Linked DNA regions of Desulfobacula toluolica Tol2. The protein of the gene in region 1 binds, or shares a complex with, the protein of each later gene. Links are inferred from orthologs where the notes say so. Each region holds a gene or a part of one and is shown on either strand. Other genes may lie near its edges.

The links. Proteins that work in one complex are often made in the same cells at the same time.
Region 2: the proteins of TOL2_RS17550 (region 1) and tolR are in contact, whole or in part, in a cryo-EM structure (PDB 9DDO), measured with the Escherichia coli proteins. The link is inferred for Desulfobacula toluolica Tol2 from one-to-one orthologs.

The regions. Positions count from the first base shown.
Region 1 is NC_018645.1:3,853,772-3,858,558, forward strand. What follows is about bases 1,040-4,032. They hold TOL2_RS17550 (energy transducer TonB), read left to right. Parts: upstream 1,040-2,174; coding sequence 2,175-2,891; downstream 2,892-4,032. Other genes in these bases: TOL2_RS17535 (MotA/TolQ/ExbB proton channel family protein), read left to right, coding at 1,040-1,156; TOL2_RS17540 (MotA/TolQ/ExbB proton channel family protein), read left to right, coding at 1,163-1,756; TOL2_RS17545 (ExbD/TolR family protein), read left to right, coding at 1,753-2,178; TOL2_RS17555 (tetratricopeptide repeat protein), read left to right, coding at 2,891-4,032. In the rest of the region: more of TOL2_RS17535, read left to right, coding at 1-1,039; more of TOL2_RS17555, read left to right, coding at 4,033-4,105; TOL2_RS23825 (helix-turn-helix domain-containing protein), read left to right, coding at 4,102-4,787. UniProt on the Escherichia coli protein: Interacts with outer membrane receptor proteins that carry out high-affinity binding and energy dependent uptake into the periplasmic space of specific substrates such as cobalamin, and various iron compounds (such as iron dicitrate, enterochelin, aerobactin, etc.).
Region 2 is NC_018645.1:1,589,635-1,593,437, reverse strand. What follows is about bases 897-3,803. They hold tolR (protein TolR), read right to left. Parts: upstream 2,605-3,803; coding sequence 2,188-2,604; downstream 897-2,187. Other genes in these bases: groL (chaperonin GroEL), read right to left, coding at 3,567-3,803; tolQ (protein TolQ), read right to left, coding at 2,604-3,314; TOL2_RS07290 (cell envelope integrity protein TolA), read right to left, coding at 1,207-2,178; tolB (Tol-Pal system beta propeller repeat protein TolB), read right to left, coding at 897-1,204. In the rest of the region: more of tolB, read right to left, coding at 1-896. UniProt on the Escherichia coli protein: Involved in the TonB-dependent energy-dependent transport of various receptor-bound substrates.

The DNA.
Region 1 (4,787 bases):
AGATCAAGAAATTGCATTATTGCATACTGAAAATGAAACGATGGAACAAGAAGCTGCCCGGGACAAGGCGCAAATGGACGAATTATCCGGTGCAGTCCGTGTGGCGGCAGGAAACCTCAGCGCCATACTTACCGCCTCAATGTATACGGCGGATGATACCGGCCGCAGGGACAAACTTGCCCCTGTTCTGGATACCGACCGCTTCCCCGGCATTGATGATATGAAGACAATCTCAAATCTTTTCCTGGAAGAAAGCGCGCTTGCCGGAGGCATTGAGCTAAAACCAATGAATTTTGTCTCGGATACGGGTGAAAAGGTACGGGGAGATGTACTGATCCTTGGGGGATTCACTTCTGCCTACAGGCTTGGGGACAAGACAGGATTTTTAAATTATTCCCCTGAAGGCAACCAATTGTATGCCCTGTCCGCCCTTCCCTCCCGGCATGTCCGAAAAACCTTGGACCGATACATGAGCGGTGAATCCGATTCAGTCTTTATCGATATTTCCAGGGGCGGAGCCCTTCGCCAGATCACCCACAAACAAAGCCTCAAGGATCAGATTCAAAAAGGAGGATTACTGGTCTGGCCCATTCTCGCTTTGGGTATGTTTGCCGTATTCATCGGTATTGAAAGAACATTTTTCCTGGGAAGGGTCCATGCCAATACAGACAAAGTCATGGGAAAGGTAAACCAATTGGCGGCCAAAGGGCTCTGGGAAGACTGCAACGCCATGGTAGGAGAGAAGAAAATCCCTGTTTATAATGTATTGCGGTCCGGCCTGGGTGCCAGATCTGAAAATCGGGAAACCCTGGAAAGTATCCTCCAGGAGTCTATTTTAAAGGAACTGCCCAGACTGGAACGATTCCTTCCCATGCTCAATATCATGGGGTCCATCGCCCCTCTCATAGGACTTTTAGGAACTGTTACAGGAATGATCTCCACCTTTCATGTCATCACCCTGTACGGCACCGGAGACCCGAGAATGATGTCCGGCGGCATCTCAACCGCCCTTGTGACAACCATGATGGGACTGGGCGTGGCCATCCCCATCATGCTGTTGTACACCTTTTTGTGCAGACGGGTGGAGCATGTGATAGGGGATATGGAAGAAAAGGCCGTCGCCCTGACCAATATTATTTACAGGGAGATCAAATAGAAACCAATGGATATGGCAAATGAAATCTACCTTTATCTGAGGCAGGGGGGACTGATTATGGTTCCCCTTATCCTGTGTTCCTGCATCATGTGGACATTGATCCTGGACCGGGCAATCTTTTTTTTCAGGCTTGAAAAAAAAGATATAGAGCTGCACCAGATGTTCCGTATACTTGAACAGGATCAGAGGCCTGACAAACATCCGGGAATCCGTGCCTACCTTATCAATCAGATCATGAGCCGCAGAACCCATGACCGTGTGGCAGACAAACGGATCATTGACGAATGTGCCATGCCGCTTTTTTCCCGGCTGGAACGTTTCCTGGCAACCATTGCAGTACTGGCGGCAGTATCCCCCCTGTTCGGACTGCTGGGCACAGTCACCGGCATGATCACTACCTTTGACGTTATCACGCTGTTTGGCACAGGAAATGCCAGGGCTATGGCCGGCGGAATTTCAGAAGCCCTGGTCACCACCCAAAGCGGGCTTTTGGTGTCCATACCAGGGCTTTTCATGAGTGTTTTTTTATACAGGCAGTCGTCCCGGGCCAGGACCCGTTTAGAAGAGGCGGTTATGATTTTAAAAAGGAGTTTAAAATGATAAATGTCAGAAGTTCTGTCAGGATGCGAAGCAAAGAAGTGGGCATCAATATGTCCCCGCTGATTGATCTTGTTTTTCTGTTACTGATCTTTTTTATGGTGACCACAAGCTTTGTCAGGGAGACTGGAATTGATGTCCAGAGACCGTCGGCATCATCAGCCGCTCTTACTGAAAACGGAAATATCCTGGTAGCAGTCTCCAATGAAGGAACCATTCACTTTGACGGCAAAAAAATTGATATCAGGAGCTTAAGATCCCACATCACCCGGGCCATTTCAGAGAACCCCGAAGGATCAGTAGTCATTGTAGCCGACAAAATCAGCTATACCGGTATTGTAATCAGGGTAATGGACCAGTGCCGGTTGGCCGGGGCCAGGCGGGTGAGTATTGCCGCATCTAAAAAAAGCGGTGAAAACCGATGAAAAACCTTGTATTCAAATCTTATCTTGTACAGGGTTTTCTGGGGGCACTTATCATAAATATGCTGTTGTTCTGTTCTTTACCCGGCCTGATCATCATGGAAACTGAAAAGGATGATCTTGAAAGCCTGAATGTGGTGAATTTCACACGAATCAAACCTGCCCCCCCGCAGACCAAGACCAAAGAGCCCCCCCCGGAAAAAGAACCGGAAAAAGAACCGGAAAAAGAACCGGAAAAAATTTATACGGCCACCCGTCAAAAGCCCCAAAAGGTTGCTAAAAGAGAGCTGAAACTGAATATACCTGCCATGGATCTTAATATTGATCAAAGAATATCAGGCGGGGTACCTGTGTTTTCCCCGGCACAGGAGCCCGTGGTGCAGGATTTGGATGCCAGATCCATGCCGGACTTTGATGCTGTAATGGATCAAGACGCAGTAGATACCATTCCCATGCCTACATTTAAGAATCACCCCAGGTATCCATATCGTGCCAAACGCATGGGAATTGAAGGTGAGGTCAAGGTAAAATTCCTGGTGGACAAGGAGGGACGAGTGTCTGATATTACGATTATCCAGGCCAGTGTTCCGGGTATTTTCAATGACAGCGTTATCAATGCAATCTCCTCATGGAAATATTCACCTGGTGAGCTGATGGGAAGGAAAGTCGCCACCATGGTCACCACTACCATTATTTTTAAAATGGAGGCCCAATAATGAAAAAGAAAAGACCCCGGACACAATATGTGACAGCCTTGTGGTTGTTTCTTGTTTTTGTATTATTACCGGCAAGCACAGGTGCCGCAGATGCTCAATGCCCGGATGAAAAGACCTTGAGCCGCAACGCCCGCATTGCACTGGTAGCTGCTCAAAAACAGATAAATGAAAACAACCCCTCAAATGCAAGACAGACTCTTCTCAAATTCAACCAGGAGTATCCCGATGAAAACCATCCCTATGTAGCCTATACTCTTGCCAATCTCCTGGTTGAAAAAGATCTGCTTTCTCAGGCCCTTGCCCAGTATCAAAAAACCATTGACATGTGCGAAGGTTATGCCCCGGCCTGGCAGAATATGGGTAAAATATGCTTTGACCTTAAAAAATTTAACCAGGCAGCCCTTGCCATGGAAAAAACCTATGAACTTACGGGACGGAAAAATCATTTACTGCTGTTCCATGCTGCTGTAGCCCATATCTCTGACAAAAAATCTGAAAAAGCCCTGAACCATCTGCAGTTTCTCACATCCGGCAAAGCAGGGCCACCTGAAGCCGGCTGGGTCAAACTCATGGCCCAGCTCTCCATTGAACAACAACAGACAAAAAAAGCCATTGCCATTGTTGAAAACCTGCTGGATAAAAAAAATCCTGATGCATGTCTTTTCAGGGTTGCAGCGAACCTGTATCTGCACATGAATAAATACCGTAAAGCAGCAGAAGCCTTATCAGTCTATGGTATGCTTTGCCCCCTGGCCATTGCCGAACAAACCCTTCTGGCTGACCTTTATAACAACCTGGGGATTCCGTTTAAAGCTGCACTGCACTATGAAAAAGTCATTGAAAAAAAGTCTGAAAAAAAAACATATGAACGGCTGGCATCTGCCTGGCTTGAGGCCTGCAAGCCTGAAAAAGCCATGAGGGCTGCTGAACAAGGCCTGAAAATCCATCCGAAATCCCAGGCCCTTTGGAAAATCAAAGCCTGGATTCATTATGACAACAAAGAATTTCACAAGGCATCGCAAGCATTTTTACAGGCATGCGTACTGAAAAAATCCGATTCAAAATCATTGTTCATGCACGGGCTTTGTGCCTGCAAAGCCGGCCGACATGAGATTGCAAAAAAAGCCTTAGAAAAGGCATCTTGCCATTCCCGTTATAAAAAACAAGCCTTGGCATTGATCCGGCAAATGGAACAGGGAGCCGGCAAATCATGAGCGCATCAGTATTTTATAAATCAGACTATACCCCCCCGGATGAAGGCTCCCAAAATCCCTATGGCAGGTTTGTCTATGACGTCACAGGCATGGCAAATCCGGAACAGATATTTAAAGTCATTCCTGTCAAACCCGGCCTTTGTTTATCCTTTTGCACAAATTCAACCAAAATCTATCCACACATTGAATTTGAAGTCAAAAATGCACCTGTGGATTTTTCCTTTTTTCTTTCAGGTTCCTGTGTCCACAGAATTAAAGGCCTGAACCCAAAAAAAACCATTGAATTAGTCCATAAACCGGGCATGAATATGGTCTCCTGTCTTCCTAATATTGAAGGGAAGATGAATCTTGACCCAGACCAGTCCCTGGCATGCGTATGCCTTAAAATTGATCCAGATCTTTTATTTTCCTACCTGGAAGAAAACCTGGACCAGGCATCCCAAAAAGTCCGGGACTTGTTTGATAGTAAAAAAAAGACTTACTTTACCTGCCCCATGAGCCGGGACATGATAACAACCGCCCTGCAGATTGTTCATCCGCCGGCCTATACCGGAAGTGCCAGTACCCTGTTTTATGAAAGCCGGGCATTGGAACTTCTGGCCATGCAGCTTAAACTCTTAGGGGGTCAACATTTGATTTCAAAACCGTTTCACATGACCGGCTCCGATCTTGAAAGCATTCA
Region 2 (3,803 bases), 2.3 Mb from region 1 along the record:
CATTATCCCCCGTATTCATGGTCAATTGAACCGGCATTCCCGTATCAATATCCAGTATAAAAATATTAATATGGTTATCTTTAATGTTGACATAAGCAATTTTCTTGCCATCGGGAGACCAAGCCGGCGATGTATTATTAAGACCTTTGAACGTCAGGCGCCGCACTTCTCCTGATTCAATATCCTTTATATATATCTGGGGAGTTCCGGCCCGTTTTGAAGTAAAAACTATTTTTTGGCCATCCGGTGAAAACTTGGGCGACACATCAATTCCCCAGCTTTTTGTTATTCTTTTAATAATTTCTCCGGTCAGGGTCAACAAATAAATTTCCTGATCCCCGGAAAAACTTAAAGCTGCCGAAAGTTTAAGCTGTCCCGGCATCCAGTCCGGAGAAATATTCATTCCCTTGTAATTGACAATTGCACCTTTGTTTTCATTGAAATTTTTAATAAATATATCCGGCTTTCCCTTTGCATAGGAAACATAGGCCAGCCATTTTCCATCAAAAGACCAGGAAGGAGAAAGACAAATACTTTTGTGGAAGGTCATCTGCTTGACGTTTTGCCCGTCAAAATCACAGGTGAATATTTCTTTTTTACCGTTTACTGTTGAAACAAATGCAATTTTACTATTGAACACCCCCCATTTACCGGTAAGAGAGTAGGATATTTCACTGCAAAACAAATGAATCATCTTCCTGATTTGGGAACGAGAACCGCTATATACCTTGCCTACCAGAAGTTTTGTATTAAATGTATCAAAAAGTCTTAATTTAAGTTTTACTTTGCCATTGGTTTCAATAATCCCCCCGGTAACAAGCAGTTCAGCACCAATGCCTGTCCAGTCACGAAAATTAATCTGGCCCAGCTGAATGCCGGATTCAGCCGGATTTGATAAAAATGCAACAGGGTTCATCGTTTTAAGGTAGCCTGTAAAATCAAGTGCCTGTGTTAAAATACGCCTTGCTTTTTCTCCATCCGTTACCTCAACTTCATGACCGTTAAACGCCTTAAATCCCGTTACAGCAACAGGTGTTTTCTTTAAAAATGGGTTACTGATATTGATATAATCATATTCTTGAGCATATACAGTGCCATATTGAAATAAAAAAAAAACAATAAACACAAAACAACATCTGTATACCATAGTTTTATTAACCATCTCATAGATAAGATACCGTTTATTCCTGATAATTAAACCCATTTTTATTTCAGCCCTCTTGGTGTGAAAATAACAATAACATCATAAGAATGCCTTCCACCCGGCAACTGCGGCAGTGGATTTGCTTTTTTAATTGCTTTTTTTGCAGATTCATCAAGATAACGATTTCCTGACCTGGTTTCATAAATAATATCCCGTATTTCACCGCTTTTTAATACTTTGATCAGGATTCTGACTTCAAGACCCTGGTTCATCCTGGCAAGGGTCTCATTAAACACCCAGTTCTGCTCTATTCTTGAACCTAAAACCATTTTATATAGCTCTATGGGTTCATATCCCTTCTTTCCATACCCGGCATATGCCCCCTTCCCTTGATCCTCATTTGCCTTGCCCTGCTCCTGCACCTTTTTCTGAATACGGCTCAGGGCTTGTTCAAGCTTAGCCTGGGACTGATCCTCAACTTTTTTTTCCAATTGTTTCCTTGCTGATTCCAATACCTTTTCAGGATCAATTTCTTTTTTGGCCTTTTTCTTTTCAACCGGCTTCTTTTCAACCGGCTTCTTTTCAACCGGCTTCTTTTCAACCGGCTTGTTCTCTTTTTTATTGTCTGATTCTTTTCTTTTTTTCTCTTGCAGGGCGATCAAATCTTTCAAATTTTTTGGTTTCGCTTTTAAACTTATGTCCGGTTTAAAATTTGGAATTGTCCGGTTTTTTTTTATAACAGGAGCTTTTTGTATAATGGGAGCATTATTTATTGCTTCCCCTTTTTTTGTTGAATAATCTTGACTTTTAGCAGGTTCTTCAAAAGCAGGTTCCGGTGAAAAAGAGACCAGATCAATCTGAATAACCGATGGCAGGGGTTTGGATAATTTGATATCCTGACAAAAAATCATACCGCAAAAAAACAAACCGTGTAAAACTACTGAAATAGAAAAAAAAACTATTCCTGTTTTCCTGCCGTGATCAGGAGTAAGAAATGAGTCTTTTCTGATTTTAACTTTTATAGGGAGACTCATACTGGTCAATCAGGATGCATTTTCATCTTCAGGAAGGGTTATCATCCCGAGACTGTCAATACCGGCTTGTTTTATTTTTGAAATCACATTGATAACTACTCCATACGGCACTTTTTTATCCGCCCTGAGATAAACATTTTTTTTATCAAAATTTTCCAATATGGCCCCCAGCTTCCGGGTCAAAAATTCAACACTGACAACCTGTTCATTAATAAACACTTTTAAATCATCATCAATGGAAATAATCAAACGTTCTTCATTACCGTTTAATGGTTTTGAGGTTGCCTTGGGCAAATCCACATCAACCCCCTGGACCATCATGGGAGCCGTCACCATGAAAATAATCAGCAAAACAAGCATGACATCCACAAAAGGAGTGACATTGATCTCGGACATGAACTGATCATTACCTGAGCCTGACTGCATTATGCCTCCATTTGCTTTTGAATATCTCGTTCCATTATATTTAAAAGATCTGAAGAAAAACTCTGCAACTCAGAATCCAAGACCCTTATCCTGTCCGTAAAATAATTATAGGCAATAACGGAAGGTATTGCTACGGCAAGACCTGCTGCCGTTGCGATCAATGCTTCCGATATGCCCGGAGCAACTACGGCAAGGCTTGCAGACCCGCTTAACCCAATGCCATGGAAGGTATCCATGATCCCCCATACCGTACCGAAAAGACCGATAAAAGGGGCGGTATTACCAGCTGTTGCCAAAAACGGTACCAATTGAACCAGACGTCTGACTTCTACGCCAATGGATCGGTTTAACGATCGTTTTATGCTGCCGACAGCTTGGAAATAGGAGTTATCTGTTCGCTTTACCTGTGTTTTTTCATTATCTTTGCTGTCAGATCTTGCCATCTCCATATATGCAGTGATAAAAATTCTTGCGACCGGACTTGATCTCAATGCCTTGGCTTTTGAAAATGCATCTGAAAGATTTCGGCACTGCCAGAAAACATCTGTAAAATCAGCAGATTCTTTAAAAGCACTCCTTACATACCTGAATTTGATAAATATGATTGCCCATGAGGTTATTGAAAAGAACAGCAGCAGCAGCATGATAAATTTAACAACCGGGCCTGCATTGCTCAGCATGTAAAACAATCCAACGGTTTCCGTGGTCATACAACCTCTCTTACAAATTTACCTTCCCAATAGAGATAACATAACAAATCAGTGGCAAGATAATAAATAAATTTTAATAAAACTAAGTATATGAGCCGGCATTTCATGTCAAGTTCTTAATTATAATCAAAAACACCTCAAACCCAAACGAACTGCCTTTTTTATAGCATAGTTAAAAAAAACAAAGCCCCTGCACATCAAATGAGCAAGGGCTTTATTCAAATATTACGAATGGTATTGTTTAACGAAACATTACATCATTCCGCCCATTCCGCCCATTCCGCCCATTCCGCCGCCGGGCATTCCAGCAGGCATTCCGCCGCCGTCATTTTTTTCCGGTTTTTCAGCGATCATGGCTTCCGTGGTCAGCATGACAGAGGCAACACTGGCTGCATTCTGAAGTGCAAAACGAACCACTTTTTTAGGATCAATAACACCAGCTTCAATCAGATCTTCATAAACATTTGTCAAGGCATTGTAACCAAAGGC